One region of the Paenibacillus sp. MABNR03 genome, then DNA from elsewhere that is predicted to be linked to it. Evidence: predicted binding sites of a transcription regulator. Region 1 holds the regulator's gene; each other region holds the start of a gene.
The links. Region 1 encodes Rex, which represses fermentation and respiration genes when NADH is low (regulators of the CRP and FNR family bind a similar motif). Its sites were predicted from a motif close to TTGTGAAATATTTCACAA; they were not measured.

Region 1 (6,445 bases):
CCCAACATATAATAATATCTTAGCACGAGTGAAATGTAAAAAAAAATAACCGGCATAAATAAATTATGCCGGTAAAAGGGCGCTGTCACGAAATTGACAACGAAATTGTTCGCCAGACAACACTTCTTCTCTCATCAGTGTATCCAATGAATTGTCGAAAATTGTCCGCTGTTCTTCAAGAAGCCGTTTGGTCTGTTCCATCAAATCCTGCAGAATCATTTTATTTTCACGCATAAGCTCTTCCGTTGTAACCATATCCATGTTCACGATTCCGAGGGAAGTCAGGCCAGAAGCCATCATGGTCTGTACCACATTGGTCGCCTGCTCAAAGTCGTTGCGCGAACCGGTACTGCGGCCACCATAGTACATTTCTTCGGCAGCTGCTCCGCCAAGTGCGATCATGATCTGCTCTTCCAGAAAACGTTTGGTATATAAGAATTGCTCCTGCTGGGGATTGTGACGCACATAACCGAGTGCCTGTCCACGCGGGCTGAGCGCCACCTGGCTAACACTGCCGGGACGCACGAGTTCTGCCATGATGGCATGTCCCAATTCATGAATCGCAACCCGTTTTTTCTCTTCTACACTGGATTCACGATCCGTTTTCTCACCCATCATGACTTTATCAATCGCCATAGACAAGTGACGCTGTTCAATGTTGAGCAATCCATCTCTCATGGCGTAAATTGCTGCTTCATTCATGACACTTTCCAGCTGTGCACCTGAGAAGCCATAGGATTCTTCAGCCGTTTTCTCCAGGCTTACACCCTCGAGCAGAGGTTTATTCACCGCATGGAGCTCCAGGATGTGCTTTCTGCCTTTCTTGTCAGGCAGGTCTACCTGGATATGACGGTCAAAACGTCCAGGACGGGTTAATGCGCTATCCAGCATTTCTTTGCGGTTTGTTGCCGCTATAACAAGGATGCGAGGTGTATCGGATGTATAAATTCCGTCCATTTCCGTCAACAGCTGGTTGAGTGTCTGATCATACTCGCGCTGCTGACCGCCTTCACGCTTACCACCGATCACATCAATCTCATCAATAAAAATAATGGCGTTCTCTTTATTTTCTTTTGCTGCACGTGTTCTGGCATCGCGAAATAAATCACGAATTCTGCCCGCACCGACACCGACATACATCTCGACAAACTCACTGCCTGAGGCTGCAACAAACACGGAATCGGTATAGTGTGCGGCCGCTTTGGCCATCAGCGTTTTCCCTGTTCCCGGAGGGCCGGTAAGGAGGATACCTTTCAAAGGACGAATCCCGAACTTCTGAATTTCTTCATGACGGATCAGAAAATCAAGCGCTTCCCGCAGCTCCTGCTTGGCACTGTCCTGGCCACCGATTTCTTCAAAAGTCAGTTTAGAAGGTCCTTTTTTCTTGCGCTTGCGTTCCTGACCTGCTCCAACCGTAATTCCCCCGCGCATCTGCATCATAAGCAGCAATCCGCCCACAACCGCAGCTGCAATCAGAATGGGGAAAATATTCACACCAACAAAAGCAAGAAAGATAATCAACACAGGGACAAATCCAATGGCAACTTCCTTCGTCCATTTAGGCATTAGGCCACACTCCTATCTGACCGGGTACACGCGGCAGAATAATAAACTTGCTGGCATCTCCATCTCGGAGGCTTACGTATACGTTATTGTCATCCATGGCCGTATTCACTTGAATACCATTGGTCGCCATTTTGGATAATGTAGGTGTAATATCCGTGTACTGCTTGTTCTCCATCGCTTGAGCGACAGTAAACATGGCATCGCCCCACCAGTTTTCCAGGGCTTCATTTGAATGATCCACCACGTCCAATTTCAATGCACGCGTGCCGATCAGTGTCTGTCCTTCTTTCTGAATATATTGAACCAATCTGCCCAGATCCACATCTGGCTGCAAATCAAGTTTCAATTGTACGTCATTACGGTTAATAGTTAAGTGAACGTCATTAACCCCGTCATATTGGGTTACCATTTTTTCAATCGGATTCTGCATGGCCACTTGACGATACACAAACCAACCTCCAAACAACACAACGGCTGAAATGACGGCAGTTAAAGCAATAGGCAATACTTTTAGCTTCAAGTGAGTTTCCCCTCCCAAATTTTGAGCCCATCCCTATAGCTTATAGGCATAATATGAATTGTGTACGAATGACCTGTGATGTGCCCAACAGGTTTTATTCCTGTTTGATGTATCCTTGAATACATATTTGAGTATATCACATCGTATATACAATTTCGAAGGCGAAAATATGAATAAATTATTAATTTTAACTATTCAAATCCAGAATGATTCGCAGGATACGCCAAAAAACCGGATCAGACGTGCTTCCATCTGCCGGTTCTTTGAAGAAATTACCTAAGAAAAAGTTCTGTTATTTCGATTAGCTGTTTGGAATGGTATATACCAAATCAACTTGGTCGCCATTGCTAAAACGATAGAATCGATAGTAGTTATGCGTATCGTCTTTGTAATACACTTGCCACACATAGATTCCATTGACAACTCCTGGCATAATCCGCTTAATCTCTCCGCCTGGAACTTCAGAGCTGAATCGATTCCGAATCTGTGCTTCAGACAACCCGTTCTGCAGCAGCTCACTGTGCACAGCGTTATTCCCTGTGACAGGTTTGTTGGTTGCATCGAATTTGACCCAGACGGCAATGTCCTGATTCTCTTTATTTTTGGCCATCATGGTCCAGTAAATATTGTCATCGCCTTCTTTTTGGCCCCAGACGTATTTTCGGAGATTCTCGTAAGATGTAATCCCCAGCTGCTCCTGTGCCGCTTGAATAGCTAGTGCTTCTTCATTGCGCTGGTCCTGGGTTATATAGATATAAAAGCGCTGAAGTCCAAACAGAATCAAAATCAGGATGAGCAGCGAGATCCATATCCATTTCTTTTTTCTTTTCAAAAGCCGAACTTCCTTTCCCCTATGACGCTGCTGCGTTCTGAAATTAACGGGCGAGCAGTCCGTCAAATGCAAGTTGAGACTCACGCAGAATGCGCTCTTCATCCATTGTAAGACATTCCCCATGCTTCACCAATTGTTTGCCGTCCACCCATACATGCTCTACATCCTTGGCTGAAGCCGAGTAGATCGTATGGGATATGAGGTCCGTGTGCGGATAGAAATGAGCTTGTTCAATGTTCAGTGCAATAAAATCGGCCTTCATCCCCACTTGAAGTGCTCCTGTATTGTTCAGGAATATGGATTTGGCACCATAACCCGTTCCAAGCAGCAACGCCTCTCCTGCTGGTACAGCCGTAGGGTCACCGGATACTCCTTTGTGTATCAGCGCAGCAAGTCTCATCTCTTCAAACATGTCCAGATTGTTGTTACTCGCTGGTCCATCTGTTCCCAAGGATACCGTAACACCCGCTTTTAGCAAATCCGGAACTCGTGCTACACCTGAAGCGAGTTTCAGGTTGCTTCCCGGATTATGGGAGACAGCGACATCATGCCGTGCCAAAATTTCAATCTCCTCATCATTGAGATGCACCGCATGAGCAACGAGAGAAGGCCGTGAGAAGAAGCCAAGCTTCTCCAAATGGGCTACAGGACGGAGACCGTAATCCGTCACATTCTGCTCCACTTCACGAAGCGTTTCCGACATATGGGTATGCAGCGGCAGATCCAGATCATGCGCAACCTGTACAAGCTTTTCAATGTAATCATGAGGGCATGTATATGGCGCATGTGGTGAGATGATCGTCGTAATTCGGCCACCAGCCTGTCCGTTCCACTCGCGTGCAAAGGCAGCCGATTCCTGCAGTTTGCGCATTTGCTCTTCTTCGGAACACAAACCGATTACACCACGTGCCAATGCAGCCCGGATACCGGATTGTTCCACCACTTTAGCCACCTGGTCCATATGGTCATACATGTCCAGGAATGCCGTTGTGCCACCTTTCAACATTTCCAGTACAGACAGGGAGGTACCCCAATATACGTCCTCAGACGTCATTTTCGCCTCCATAGGCCACATTTTCTCCTGAAGCCATACCTGTAAGGCCAGATCGTCCCCGTGGCCTCTCAGAAGCGACATGGCTGCATGACCATGCGTATTGATCAGACCCGGCAAAAAGACCAGTCCTTTACCATCAACCTTCGGCAGGTTCTCATCCCCATCCGGCAATGTCTCACCAATATGCACAATCTTGTCCTCTTCGACTACCATGTAACCTGAAACCACATTCCATTCCGTACCGCTATTAACAGCAAATTTGCCGTTATGAATTACCCATCTATTTGTCGTCATCTTCCTCGTCGTCCTTTCCATTCTCCAGATAATAAGCAAGGCTAAGCAGATCCGTTGTAAAATCGGCATGATGGATACGGACATGCGGCGGTGTTTTGAGGATAGTCGGTGCAAAATTCAGTATCGCTTCAATGCCGGATTCAATTAACTGATCGGCTACATTTTGAGCTTCGGTATCCGGTACGGTAATAATGCCGATGCGAATATTATCCTTTTTGACCGAATCCGATAATTCATTCATTGGCTGTACCTTCAGGCTGTTAATCTGACTGCCAATCTTGGGACCGTAAGCATCGAAAACAGCAACGATCTTCATGTTGTCTTTAAGGTACGCATTGTAATTGGACAAAGCATGTCCCAAATTACCGGCTCCGACCAGTGCTACATTGATTTGCTGATCAATCTTCAAAATTTGGCGAATTTTTTCAATCAAATACGATACGTCGTATCCGATGCCTTTGCGGCCAAAGTCCCCAAAGTATGCAAGATCTTTGCGAATCTGGGCAGGATTAAGATCCAGCCGGAGTCCAAGCTCCTGTGATGAAACCGTGTTAACCTCACGTTGGTGCAGTTCACTCAAATATCGCAAATAAACAGGCAATCTGCGTACCACGGCTTCCGAAATTTTATCTGATTTCATTACATAACTCCCCCTTACCAAGGCCACGATAGATAAATAAAAATGGAGCACCCTGCATAACCGTTTTCGTTTCCGAATGAAATCATGCAAGATGCCTTATCAAGTATAAAATTAAAAGTGCTTCATGAATGAATCATCACTTTGTTGATCTAATAAAGTTTACAGCGAGAAGACCTCATTGCGCAATGACGTTACATCCTATTCTGCAGCAGGTTCGTCATGCGCAGGCGCTTCCAGCCACTCGCTAATCCGTGGAACCATCTGTTCTGTCAGCATATGTTCCATTTTGGGACCGGGTAATGAATATAAAAAGTATTTCCCATAGTAAGACTCAATCACCCGCGTATCATAGACGATGACAATGCCCCTGTCCTTGGCTGTACGAACCAGCCTCCCGAATCCCTGCTTGAAACGAATGACTGCCTGTGGAACCGATAGCTTCATGAACGGGTTCTTTTTCTGTTCCTGCAGCAGTTCGCTCTTCGCCTCCACCAGCGGATGATTCGGCGGCTGGAAAGGCAATCTGACAATCGCCAGACAAGTCAGTGCTTCCCCCGGAATATCGACACCCTCCCAGAAACTGCTGGTCCCCAATAAAACCGTAGCTTTGGCATCCTGGAACCGACGTGTTAACTTGGAGCGGCTGCCACTGTCTACACCTTGGCCGAGCAGCGAGATATCGTTACCGGACAATGCTTCTTTTAACGGATCATAAACCTGGCGAAGCATCCTGTATGAAGTAAAGAGCACCATCATGCGCCCCCGTGTAGCAATAGCCGTTTCGGCAAGAGACCGCACGAGCATGTCCACAAAGTGTGCATCACCAACACTGCCCTTCACGCTTGGAAAATCACGCGGAATAACCAGCAAAGCCTGATCCCGGTAGCGGAATGGCGATGGCAGCATGGACGTCAGCAAACGGTTATTGTCGGCCGCTTCCTGCAGGCCAAGCTGTTCAATCATGAATTGAAATGACTTATCCACAGAGAGCGTAGCCGAAGTAAGAACAACGCTTTTCTTTTTATCGAAGAACATGTCCTTCAACTGTGCGCTGACATCGACAGGAACGGCATAGAGCTGCAGTGATTTGCTGCGGAATTGCCCGCTTGCCTCCATCCAATATACTGTTTTGGCATCATCCATCCGCATGAAAAAGCGAAGATTCTCTTTTAGCGTTGCCAAGTCTTTAAGCAAACCTGTAATGTCCGTAATCAGACTATCCGATTGATAGTCGTCCTGATCCTCTTTGACTTCCAGAAGCAGCTTGTCTCCCTTACGGATCAAGTCACCAAGCGTGACATAGATCTGGTTCTCATAATCCTGCAGCTCCTGCCACTTCGCCGGTTTCTGCGAAGGCTTCAATCGGAGTGAAAACTGTCCTGTTTCTCCCGGAGAAGCATCACTTCGCTCAGGCAGCAGGCTAAATAAAGCCTCACTCAGCCGATCCCACATTTCCTTGACTTCAACAGCAAGCGGGAACATCTGGTCAATCACTGAGCCCCATTGTGCCGACATCTCATGACCAGACAGCTGAGTTCG
Region 2 (6,445 bases), 530 kb from region 1:
TATAGACACCACCAGATCAGGACCAGTTTGGCAATATCCTCTTTGGAACGGGCCGCCATCCAAATGGCCAGACAGACAAGCCAGTTACAGAGTATGCCGCGGAAAAACAGTTCGGTAACGGGTGCAGCCATCTTTTTGGCCGATACGGCAAACAGGATATGCTCCGGTCCAGCTGTTTTGAACAGACCACTGCCCACAATCAGCAGACAGAGCAGGATGGCGCCGATCAGGTTGCCGAGGAACACCAGCCCCCAGTTTTTGAGCGTATCACGGACAGTAGTCCGGCCCGCCAGTGTGCTCATGGTGAAAAACATGTTGTTGCCTGTGAACAATTCCGATCCTGCAAAAATGACGAGGGTAAGGGCCAGTCCAAAGGACATGCCCATCAGCATCATTTGCAATGGCGACTTGGCTGCAAGCAGCGGTGCGCCGATACTAAAGATCAGAATAATTCCCAGGCCCACGTAGGCGCCTGCCATTAAGGCTGCCACCATGTAACGCGGCAAGCTGGCATTCATCTGATCCCGTTTTTTTACGGCAGCTTCAATAATTCCTTCCACACCTGGTGTAAACATCACGGTCTCCTCCATTATTGTGCATCAATCTAGGTTTTACTTATGGAGCTGGCTACACAGCGATCCAGACCTGCCCGTTTTCGATCTTCACCGGAAACATTTCAACCTGCCCCTTATCGGGCGCCTGTACCTGACCTGTACATAAGTCAATTTTCCAGTCGTACAGCGGATCGTATAGATAGTGGCCGGATACAATTCCTTCGGCGAGCGGCCCGCCCTTAGGGTGGGGGGTATGGTTGTCGGCAGCGAATACGGTACCATCCGATGCGCGAAAGACAGCCAACTGCCGGCCTTCAATTTCTACCACCCGCCCAATCCGGGGAAGAAATTCATCAATTTCTCCCGCCGGAAAATAGGTGCCTGATTGTTTGGTTGTCATATGGACTGCTCCTTTTCTATGGCAGGTTCATCCTGCAGATTTCAATGATATTTGTCCTGTGAAGAAGTTTGCTTCCTTATGGACGAGCCGACACTTCAATACCCTGGAACAGTTTGGTTTGGCCTTCTTCATTTCGAAGTGCTTTTTTCCATGGGTCCTCTACATGGCCCAGGGCAAATTCAATGCGGTCCATCAATGCTTTGCGTTCCTCCAGATTATCAACCACTACTGAACGAATCTGCTCAAGACCGATACGTTCTACCCATTCCGAGGTGCGCTCCAGATAGTTTCCAGTCTCGCGGTAGTATTGGATAATTGCACCGCATAATTCGATGAGTTCTTCATCTGTTTTCACTTTGCATAAAGAGTCTGCAAGTCTCGCCTTAATCCCGCCGTTGCCGCCAACAAACAACTCCCAGCCTCCATCATTACCGACGATACCGATATCTTTCGTACATGATTCAGCACAGTTCCGCGGGCAGCCATTGACCGCCATTTTGAATTTGGCAGGCAGATCGAGACGTTCGAACTTGCGCTCAAGCAGGGCTCCCATTGCCATGGAGTCCTGGGTCCCGAAGCGGCAGAATTGGGAACCGACGCATGTTTTGACTGTTCGCAGCGATTTGGCGTATGCGTAACCTGAAGGCATATCCAGTTCGGCCCATACCTGCGGCAGATCCTCTTTTTTGACCCCGATCAGATCGAGGCGTTGACCGCCGGTAACCTTGACCGCTTTAACATCGTATTTGACCGAAATGTCTGCAATGCGCTTCAGTTCTTCCGGCGTGGTCACTCCGCCATACATGCGCGGTACCACCGTATAGGTGCCGTCTTTCTGGATATTGGCGTTCATGCGTTCATTGACAAAACGGGACTCTTTCTCGTCTTCATGCGTATCCGGTGCAATCATGCCGAGGTAGTAGTTAATCGCCGGGCGACATTTGGAACAGCCCTCTGGCTGGATCCAGCCCAGGACATTCATGACTTCCTTGGTTGTCTGCAATCCTTTTTGTTTGATTTCGGCCACAATTTCATCCCGGCTGAGCGAGGTGCATCCACAGATGCCCTGTTTGGCACCGCTTGTGAAGTTGTCTCCCAGTACGTATTGCAAAATTTGCTCTACCACCGGTTTACAGCCGCCGCATGAACGGGTTGCGCCTGTGCAGGCTTTGATCTCATCAACGCTGCTCAGTCCCTGATTCGTAATGGCATCGACAATGGCTCCTTTGGTTACACCATTGCATCCACACACAATTTCGTCCTCGGCCATCGTTTCAACAGAAGCGGCTTTTTTGTGGCCACCACAGCCCGTACCCATCAGCGAAGCATACAGGTCATTTGTCATTTCGGTTTTTTGTTTGATCAGCTTCTGCAATTCGGCAGAGTCGGTGACGTCACCAAAGAGCACAGCACCGACCATGACATTGTCTCGCAGCAGAATTTTTTTGTAAGTCCGTTTCCAGTCATCCTTATGGCTAATCACTGTATGATCCGGACTATCAAGAAACTCGCCTGTAGAGAAGACGTCCACACCTGAAATTTTTAATTTGGTAGATACGACAGAGCCTTCATACGGAGCAGTCTCTACACCGCAGATATGCTTGGCGAGAATCATGCCTTGTTCGAACAACGGAGCGACAAGGCCGTAACATACTCCACGGTGTTCGGTACATTCCCCGACGGAATATACGCCCTCCAGCGAGGTCTGCATGTAGTCATCGACGACGATGCCCCGGTTAACCTCCATGCCGCTTTCACGGGCTACAATCGTGTTGGGCTTAATGCCTACGGCCATAACCACAAAGTCTGCATCCAGTACGGTATCATCGGCAAAGCGGAGACCTTCTACACGTTCCCCGCCGATCAGTTCAGCCGTCTGCGCACCCATTTTGAAACGAATGCCCTGACGCTCCAGTTCTGCTTTTAACATGGCTGAAGCTTGAGGATCGAGTTGGCGTTCCATCAAGTCCTGCATGAGATGTACGACAGTGACGTCCATGCCGAGCTGCACCAGTCCTTTGGCTGCTTCTAGTCCGAGAAGTCCTCCGCCGATAACTGCCGCTTTTTTATATTGCTTGGCTGCTTCGAGCATCATATTGCAGTCGGCAATATCCCGGAATCCCACAACGCCTTCTTTGTCATGACCGGGAACCGGAAGAATGAAGGAGCTGGAACCCGTGGCAATAATGATTTTGTCGTATGGCACCCGTGTACCTTCGTTCGTGACAACTTCCCGGTTGTCTGCATCAATATGGGACACGGTTGTCCCGGTATGAAGCGTAATGCCATTGTCTTCATACCAGTGCAGATCATTAAGCACGATATCATCAATGGTTTTGCTGCCCTCCAGAACATAGGACAACATGATCCGGTTATAATTGGGATAGGGCTCAGTGCCGAAGACCGTAATGTCAAAGCCTGAAGTCAATTTCAAAATTTGTTCAACTGTACTGATGCCGGCCATACCGTTGCCGATCACGACAAGTTTTTCTCTTTTTCCGTTCATGTGTGTAAGCCTCCTTGGTTAGACACTGGACAATACCAACAATTGTAGTGGTTTATATTTGAATCATACCGTGGATTGCTGACACTTAATGTGATTTATTTCACTAAGAACGATATAAGTGTCACAAATAAAAAAGTGTGAGCCCCGTCACGGAAACCGTTTTTTATTTAAAGTATGGACTAGAGGAGACGTTAGGGTGGGGATTGAAATAAAATAAGAAATACGAACTATTGTTCTCTTTTTGTTTTCGTTGTAACATCGTGAGTGGGGTATGACGTTCCCTATTTCTTCGAAAGGAAGTTTTCGCATCATGATGGGAAGATCCCACCTGATTATTGGAACAGGCGTTTCGCTATCTGTGCTGCAATTAATGGGTATGCAAGTGACTGCTCCGGCAGTTACGGTTGCGCTGATTGGTTCGCTGCTGCCGGACATTGATGAACCGAATTCCTTATTGGTATCCAAGGCATTGCCGAATAGTTTGATCAGGCTGCTGCAAACCATTTTGCTGCCCACCGCTGTATTTGTGTACTTTTATGTACAGGCCAAGCCTTGGAATCTGCTGCTCGCCATTTTGGTTGGGCTGGTCTCTTTCCTGCCGTCCCGTTCACTTCGCAAAGTGTTGATGTTTGTTATTGGACTGGGGCTTGTATTCTATGGTCATGCATTCGCCCCATGGAACCTGATCGCGGGAAGTCTGCTCATGTTGTGTACAACGCTAACCCATCGAGGGCTAACCCATACTGTGTATGGAACGGCAGTGTGGGGAGGACTTCTATACAGTACAACGCATCAGCAGGGTCCGGAGATCTGGGTAGCTGGAGGAATAGCTTATGCCATGCATCTGCTTGCAGACTCGTTGACGAATCGCGGAATTCGTCCGTTTCCGCCACTCAAGTGGCGGATACGAGCAAATTTGATGAGTACGGGCACCAAGCACGGGGCTGTTGTAGAAAATGTGTGTATCGTACTGACCTTAATTTTGGCCTGGATAGCATTTTCACCGCTATTTCTGTAACGGAGCATGTGCTGCATATCAAAAACGCCAGTCCAGATTGAATGGACTGGCGTTTTAAATATATCCCTCTAAACCTAAAACTTAAATTTTTAATGATGCTTGCTGCATGTTGCATGTCCGGAACAATGGTTCAGCGACTGAACTGCAAGCCGAGATACTTAGGACGATGATGATGGAGAGTCGGTGAGTCCTTCAATATCCGAGGAGCCAAATACAAATAAAACAACAAGGATGACTACAATTAATAGCTCGGCAAATCCAGTTCCGTCAAAGTCAGACATCATTCAAACCTCATTTCATTCCGTTTAGGAATTCATTCTTTTTTGAAAAGCCCGCATAACATCATCGAGAGTCACATCGCCGATTTCGTCAAGAAATTGGACGAGTTTGTCTGCATTCGACGGCGTAATATTTCTAAGTGTTTTATATTGTCCAACCAATACAACGACACAAAAAGAGACACTCTAACCAAAGTCAGAATGTCTCATAGAGTAGAAGGAGGGTTCAGAGTAGAAACTATTCAACCTTGAACCTCGTTCCAACGTTTACGCGTTCTCAATAATGGTGTTCATTGTCGTGCGATCCAGACCCTTCACCAGTTTGACAAGCAGCGCTTTGGCAGCATCGTAGTCATCCGTGTGAATGATGGAAGAAGAGGTGTGAATGTAACGTGCACAAATGCCAATGACCGTTGATGGTACACCGATTCCGCTCAGGTGCACTTGTCCCGCATCGGTACCCCCAGGTGAGATGAAGTATTGCATCTTGATCTGGTTCGAAGAAGCCGTGTCCTGAACGTATTCCACCATCCCGCGATGGGTGAACATGCCAGGGTCAAAAATACGGAGCAAAGCGCCTTGTCCGATATGTCCAAAGGACTGTTTGTCACCTGTCATGTCATTGGCTGCGCTGCAATCCAGTGCGAAGAAGATGTCAGGTTCAATCAGATTGGCAGCGGTGCGTGCACCTCGAAGCCCCAATTCCTCTTGAACGGTCGCACCGCAATATAAGGTGTTGGGAAGCTTTTCCTTGTGGAGCGCTTCAACCAATTCAAGAGCAAGTCCAACCCCGTAACGGTTATCCCAGGCTTTTGCCATGATTTTCTTCGGATTAGCCATTGGCGTGAATTCGCAGATCGGCACAATTTGCATGCCTGGATGAATGCCCCATGATTCCGCTTCAGCACGGTTATCTGCACCAATATCCAGGTACATGTGATTGAGGTCAACCGGTTTGTTTCGTTGCGATTCATCCAGTAAGTGAGTAGGCGTAGAACCTACAACCCCCGTAATGCGGCGATCAGGAGTAATGATCTGCAGGCGCTGTGACAGAACGGCCTGGCTCCACCATCCGCCGAGCGGACGGAATTTAATCATTCCTGTTTCCGTGATGCCTGTTGTCATGAAACCGACTTCGTCAAAGTGTCCGGCAACCATCACTTTGGGACCCGATTCTTCACCGCGCAGTACACCAAATAGACTCCCCAGACGATCCTGAACAAATTCCTCTGTATAATTGGACAGCTGTTCCTTCATCCAGCCGCGAAGCTCGCGCTCGAATCCGGAAGCGGAAGGAAACTCTGTTAAGGTGCGAAACATCTCCATTGTTTTTTCATTCATGTGTCGACAACTCCTCTGCTCGTATGTATGACAGTCTCGACAGAACGGCTGCGGACTGTTGTCCCCTAAAATGCAGGACGAATTATTAACCACTGGTCACATTACAGTATGAACCTTGCGCACGTAATTGTCCATGTCTGTGTCACGTATCTAAGGCATTCCTGGGACAATAAAATGGGGACAGGCGAATAGATGGGCGATAATCCCACGCCTTTAGCAGTGATATTGAATACTCATACATTGAGGCTCTTTGTAATTCCCATCTATCGTGAACTTCTCATTCATTTGCCTGACGACAGGAAGGAGTTGGAACACCAGATGAAGCCACCTCATGAAGGCAATGAAGAT
Region 3 (6,445 bases), 180 kb from region 1:
CAAGGAGACCGATACCTCCAATACCATTACCGTGGCTGTCGATGGAAGTACTTTTTTGCCTGATGCAACGAAGTCCATCAAGAGGGATTTTAGTGAAGGACTGACGCTCAAGAAGGCCCTACAGAACAGCGGACTGGTCGATTTTACAGCCGACGGCAAACGGATTCAATCCGTAGGGGAAGTTTCACTCGATTCCTCGCTTAGTTGGGCAGTTAAACTAAACGGCAAGGATATTGATCCGGAAAATTGGGACAAGGAGCTTCATGCCAAAGATGAAGTGATCATATACGTAAAAGCCGCCGACAGTACAGGAGAAGGTGTTGCCTATCAGACAACCCTGCTCAAGATCAGCGGCGGCAATATTATGCCAAATCTCAATCGTCAATATGCGGGCGTCTATATCCAGGAATGCACGGTTCGTGATGTACTCAAGTCCAGCGGTATTGTAAGAATGTCGGAAAATAACAAATACGTTGTTTCGGTTGAAAATGTTGTTCCACGAATGAACCAGCGCTGGGTAATCATGGTGAATGACAAGGAACTGATGGAGAACGGTTTGGATATGAAGTTAAATCCTCGTGATGCGGTTAAGCTACAGTTAACGGCATCTTAAACATACTAAAAGCCCGATCCTTGGCAGAGGACGGGCTTTTTTCATACCATAACAGTTCTCGGCAGGAGTCGAAAATGCCGGATTTATGGCTTAGATGCGGCAGATTTCATTGGGACATAGTTCACAATGGCAGATACCTTGAAGCATCTTGAGGTCTTTGATGACAATCATGCCGTTGTCATATTCAATGGCATCCTTTTTGCGCAGATCGCTTAACATGCGATTTACACTTTCCCGGGTCGCACCAATCATATTGGACAGGTCGGTGTGGGTGATTTTTTTGTGAATGATCACATGCTCACCATGGGGCTCGCCATAGGAATTGGACAAACGAATCAGGGTGGAGCAGAGCGCACCTGGTTTGCCGTATAACATCAAGTCCCGGAATTTGGTCTGGGTTAAGCGATGATGAATGCCCATCCATTTCATAAAGTCAATGGCGAAGTCGCAATGCTGGCAGATCAGCATCTCCAGATCTTTGTGCTCCAGGACACCAATTTCACTGTCTTCAAGGACTTCTGCCGAGAACGTATGCTTGGAGCCGAAGAATGGGTCGGCCTGGCCAATCATATCACCAGACTGATACATGTACATGATGAGTTCCTTGCCTTCATCCGTTGATTTGGTGATCTGGGCACGGCCCCTTTTCATATAATAAAGTTTGTCGGACACATCTCCTTCCCAGTACAGGTGGGTCCCTTCAGGATAAGTACGATCCTTCATGGTAACGAGCAGATGGTTGAAATTCACTTCCGAGAAACAGTTCGTATTGCCGCGTTTTTCCATTACACTTAGTTGTTCTCTCATAAGTCTATCTCCCCTTTGTGTCCATCGGAGGGGCTGCCCCATGCATTTCCCGCCCCGTGGTTCGCCGCAACCGTTACCGTCCTGATCAGGGTCATCTCGGCCGGGAGGACGGTACAAATTGCGGTGGTTCAATTTTTAAGTTCAGTATATACCTAATCTTACCGTTTGAGGGGCATGGGAAGGGGGCAAAAATGACGAAATTTCAAACATTGTGATTAAATTCACTTTCGTTTGGGAAGGATGCAATTGACAGCCCTATAGTTTAAATAGGAAATGAAAATGAGCTGTGAAGAAATCACAAAAAACTTAAATTAAATTTGTTATACTTTGTGAAAATAATCACATAATTATGCTTTTCGACATGTTACGATGTGTACGTAAAGAAGAGAGACAAACCAAAACCAATACGAACCTTTAGGAGGATGAGGGAGATGGCTGTAAAGAACGAAGTCGCCCCAGCAAAAGAACCGACAGCAGGTCAGTATATTCAAACGTTAATTGACAAAGCGAATAAAGCACACGCTGCATTCATGTCCATGGATCAGAAACAGATTGACCGTATCGTGCAGGCCATGGCACTGGCAGGTCTCGACAAACACATGATGCTCGCCAAGATGGCGGTGGAAGAAACCGGCCGTGGTGTGTATGAAGATAAAATCACCAAAAATATATTTGCAACAGAATATGTGTACCACAGCATCAAATATGACAAAACCGTAGGCGTCATTGAAGATAACGAATACGAAAGCTTCCAGAAAATAGCGGAGCCTGTCGGCATCATCATGGGGATTACACCGGTGACCAACCCGACATCCACCACGATGTTCAAGGCATTGATTTCCATCAAAACGCGTAATCCGATTATCTTTGGCTTCCACCCATCAGCACAGAATTGCAGCCGCGAAGCTGCCAAAATTCTGCTCGAAGCAGCCGTGAAGCATGGTGCTCCGGCCGACTGTATTCAATGGATTGATGATCCTTCCATGGATCGTACGAACGCACTGATGAATCATAACGATGTGGCACTCATTTTGGCGACAGGTGGATCAGCGATGGTACGTGCAGCGTACAGCTGCGGTAAACCGGCACTCGGCGTAGGACCAGGAAACGTACCTTGCTTTATCGAAAAATCTGCGGATATTAATCAGGCGGTCACAGATCTGATCTTGTCCAAATCATTCGACAACGGCATGATCTGCGCTTCCGAGCAGGCAGTCATCATTGAAGAGCCGATCTTCGATCAGGTGAAAAAGAAAATGATTGCGAACGGTTGTTATTTCGTTAACAAGGATGAGGCTGCGAAACTGACAGCAGGCGCCATCAATGCCGAGAAATGTGCGGTTAACCCGGCCATCGTTGGTCAATCCGCGTCCACCATCGCGCAAATGTGCGGGATCGAGGTTCCGGCTGGCACCAAAATTCTTGTAGCAGAAATTGAAGGTGTTGGAACCAAGTTCCCGCTGTCTGCCGAGAAACTAAGTCCGGTACTGGCTTGTTATAAAGTAAAAACAGCAGCTGAAGGCATTGAGCGTGCAGCAGAAGTGGTTGCTTTTGGCGGCATGGGTCACTCCTCGGTTATCCATTCAAATAACGAAGAAGTCATCAATAAATTCGCGGATCGTCTGCAAACCGGACGGATTATTGTGAACTCACCATCCACACACGGTGCCATTGGGGACATTTACAATACCAACATGCCATCACTGACGCTGGGATGCGGTTCGTATGGACGTAACTCGACCTCTTCGAATGTAACTGCCGTGAACTTAATCAACGTGAAAAGGGTGGCTCGCCGTACCGTGAATATGCAATGGTTCAAAGTGCCAAACAAAGTATACTTCGAAAAAGGAGCAACACAGTATCTTGCCAAAATGCCTGATATTACTCGCGTAGCGATCGTTACAGATGCGATGATGGTCAAACTGGGCTATGTGGAAAAAGTAGAGCATTATCTTCGTCAACGCCAAATGCCGGTTGCGATCGAAGTATTCTCGGATGTCGAGCCGGATCCATCCACAACGACGGTGGACCGTGGTACGGAAATGATGCATCGCTTCCAGCCGGACTGCATTATCGCCCTTGGTGGTGGATCGCCAATGGATGCCGCCAAAGCCATGTGGTTGTTCTACGAATATCCGGATACAGACTTTAACGATCTGAAGCAAAAATTCATGGATATCCGCAAACGGATCTACAAATATCCACGCCTTGGATCCAAAGCCAAATTCGTCGCCATTCCGACAACGTCGGGAACAGGTTCGGAAGTCACATCGTTTGCCGTAATCACAGACAAAAATCTGGGTAACACCAAATATCCGCTCGCAGACTACGAGCTGACGCCAGACGTAGCGATTGTAGACCCAGAATTTGTATATTCGCTCCCTAGAACTGCCGTAGCCGATACAGGTATGGACGTACTGACTCATGCGATCGAAGCCTACGTGTCTGTCATGGCGAATGATTATACGGATGGCCTGGCCATCAAAGCCATCCAGCTGGTATTCCAATACCTGGAGCAATCGGCGCTGCAAGGTGACAAGTTGGCACGTGAGAAAATGCATAATGCATCAACGATTGCCGGTATGGCTTTTGCCAATGCATTCCTGGGAATCAACCACAGCTTGGCGCACAAATGGGGCGGTCAGTACCACACAGCACACGGACGTACCAATGCGATCTTGATGCCGCACGTCATTCGTTACAACGCGAAAAAACCGACCAAATTTGCTTCGTTCCCGAAATATTCGCACTTTGTAGCAGATGAGCGGTATGCTGAAATCGCCCGCATTCTGGGATTGCCTGCACGTACCACGGAAGAAGGGGTGAACAGCCTCATCAATGCGATTCGCAAACTGAACAAAACACTGGGCATTGAGGAATCGTTCCAGGAAATCGGATTCGATGCAAAAGACTTTGAAGCTCACGTGGACTATCTGGCCGATCGTGCATTCGAAGACCAATGTACAACAGCTAATCCGAAACTGCCGCTGGTGACTGAACTGGCCGACGTTTACCGGAATGCGTTCTACGGACGTTTTGAATAAACCATAGTCCAAAATAGAAAACAATTAATTTGAGGTTAAGGCAATAGGTGCAGGGTTCCCCAAAAGGGGAGCCCCAATTGCCGTCTTTGGTCGATGACGGAATCCTTTGGGATCCGTTGAATTTAACAATTTACACGACAACGGAGGGGCAGAAATAACCTGTAAAAGCGAAGCGTTCGCGTTTATTCCCGGATTTTTCCCTTTGAAAAGGGAATGAAAAAATCTGGGGATAACAGCGATTGGAAGGTTGTTCTGCCACGCAGTAATCCGGTGTAAACTTTTACCTTCACCATGATCCAGCAACGGTGGAGTGAGGTAGTTCACGGACTTTGTGACAAAAATCACAGATGGTGAAACACGGAAGACGTATACTGAAAATGTAAGAAAAACATCCATCCCGCGGTTCCGGTTACCAAGTAGAGAGAACATGTTCCGGCTTACATGTGAAAATGTTCACATTTAATCGCGGCTCTGGGCACAGATGAGACGATTGATGTACCCTGTCATGTGTCCGGAAATCCAAATTTTGTGGAGGGATTACTATGTCGGTGATCGAAAAAGATGTCAAACAACAAACAGGCTGGAGAAGCTTTACGAAAGGCACATGGACCAAATCCGTGGATGTGAATGATTTTCTGGCACATAATTTATCTCCGTATTACGGGGATGAAGCATTTCTTGCAGGGGCAACGCAGAACACCAAAGACCTGTGGGATATCGTATCTGATCTGACCAAAAAAGAACGGGACAACGGCGGCGTACTGGATGTGGACGTAAACACCCCGGGTACGATCGTATCTCACCAACCAGGGTATCTGGATCAATCCAAAGAACAGATCGTCGGTGTGCAAACCGATGCTCCATTCAAACGCTCCATTCAGCCAACAGGCGGAATTCGCATGATGATTGATGCATGTCAAGCATACGGCTTCGAAATGCCTCAAGAAGTCATTGATATATTTACCAATATTCGCAAAACACATAATCAGGGTGTATTTGATGCTTACACATCCGAAATGCGTGCAGCTCGTAAAGCCGGAATCATTACAGGTCTGCCGGATGCTTACGGCCGCGGACGGATCATCGGTGACTATCGCCGGGTAGCTCTTTATGGTGTAGACTTCCTGATTCGTGCCAAAAAAGGAGAACTGAACGCACTCGAAGTGGATGTGATTGATGAAGACGTAATCCGTCTGCGTGAAGAGTTATCCGAACAGATTCGAGCACTGCAGGAATTGAAGCAGCTGGGTGAAATGCATGGTTTTGATATCTCCCTGCCGGCTACAACAGCGAAAGAAGCATTCCAGTGGTTGTACTTTGGATATCTCGCTGCAATCAAAGAACAAAACGGCGCGGCCATGTCCCTTGGACGTGTATCTTCGTTCCTGGATATCTACATTGAACGTGATTTACAGGAAGGTAATCTGACTGAGGAACAGGCACAGGAACTGGTTGACCACTTTGTCATGAAACTGCGGATCGTCAAATTCCTGCGTACACCAGACTATAACGAGCTCTTCAGTGGTGATCCAACGTGGGTAACCGAGTCCATTGGCGGAATGTCCGTGAACGGAGAAACGCGTGTAACGAAAAACAGCTTCCGTTTCCTGCACACGCTGCACAATCTGGGGCCAGCACCGGAACCAAACCTGACTGTACTCTGGTCCACCAAACTTCCGGAAGCTTTCAAACAATATTGTACGAAAGTTTCGATTGAAACCAGCTCCATCCAGTATGAAAACGATGATCTGATGCGTCCAATCTACGGTGACGATTACGGTATTGCCTGCTGTGTATCGGCCATGAAGATCGGTAAACAAATGCAGTTCTTTGGCGCCCGTGCGAATCTGGCGAAAGCTCTGCTGTATGCGATCAACGGTGGCCGTGACGAGAAATCCGGAGCACAGGTCGGACCGGAGTATCCGGCAATTACAGGCGAAGTGCTGGATTACAATGAGGTCATGAAACGTTTCAAACCGAT

Region 2: the regulator Rex is predicted to act here: its motif matches at 3,549-3,566, upstream of nirB (nitrite reductase large subunit NirB).
Region 3: the regulator Rex is predicted to act here: its motif matches at 4,906-4,923, upstream of pflB (formate C-acetyltransferase).

Annotation. Positions count from the first base shown of each region.
Region 1 covers NZ_JBCIYR010000003.1:905,396-911,840, reverse strand. The annotation lists gene AAIH57_RS19430 (AAA family ATPase) at 64-1,566, opposite strand; gene AAIH57_RS19425 (hypothetical protein) at 1,559-2,086, opposite strand; gene AAIH57_RS19420 (DUF5590 domain-containing protein) at 2,388-2,918, opposite strand; gene AAIH57_RS19415 (amidohydrolase) at 2,962-4,266, opposite strand; gene AAIH57_RS19410 (redox-sensing transcriptional repressor Rex) at 4,253-4,906, opposite strand; gene dinG (ATP-dependent DNA helicase DinG) at 5,105-6,445, opposite strand, start outside.
Region 2 covers NZ_JBCIYR010000003.1:376,806-383,250, forward strand. The annotation lists gene AAIH57_RS16865 (formate/nitrite transporter family protein) at 1-575, opposite strand, end outside; gene nirD (nitrite reductase small subunit NirD) at 628-954, opposite strand; gene nirB (nitrite reductase large subunit NirB) at 1,031-3,460, opposite strand; gene AAIH57_RS16880 (metal-dependent hydrolase) at 3,771-4,478, shown strand; gene AAIH57_RS16885 (M42 family metallopeptidase) at 5,024-6,097, opposite strand.
Region 3 covers NZ_JBCIYR010000003.1:724,692-731,136, forward strand. The annotation lists gene AAIH57_RS18465 (hypothetical protein) at 1-613, shown strand, start outside; gene AAIH57_RS18470 (Crp/Fnr family transcriptional regulator) at 704-1,420, opposite strand; gene adhE (bifunctional acetaldehyde-CoA/alcohol dehydrogenase) at 1,852-4,464, shown strand; gene pflB (formate C-acetyltransferase) at 5,007-6,445, shown strand, end outside.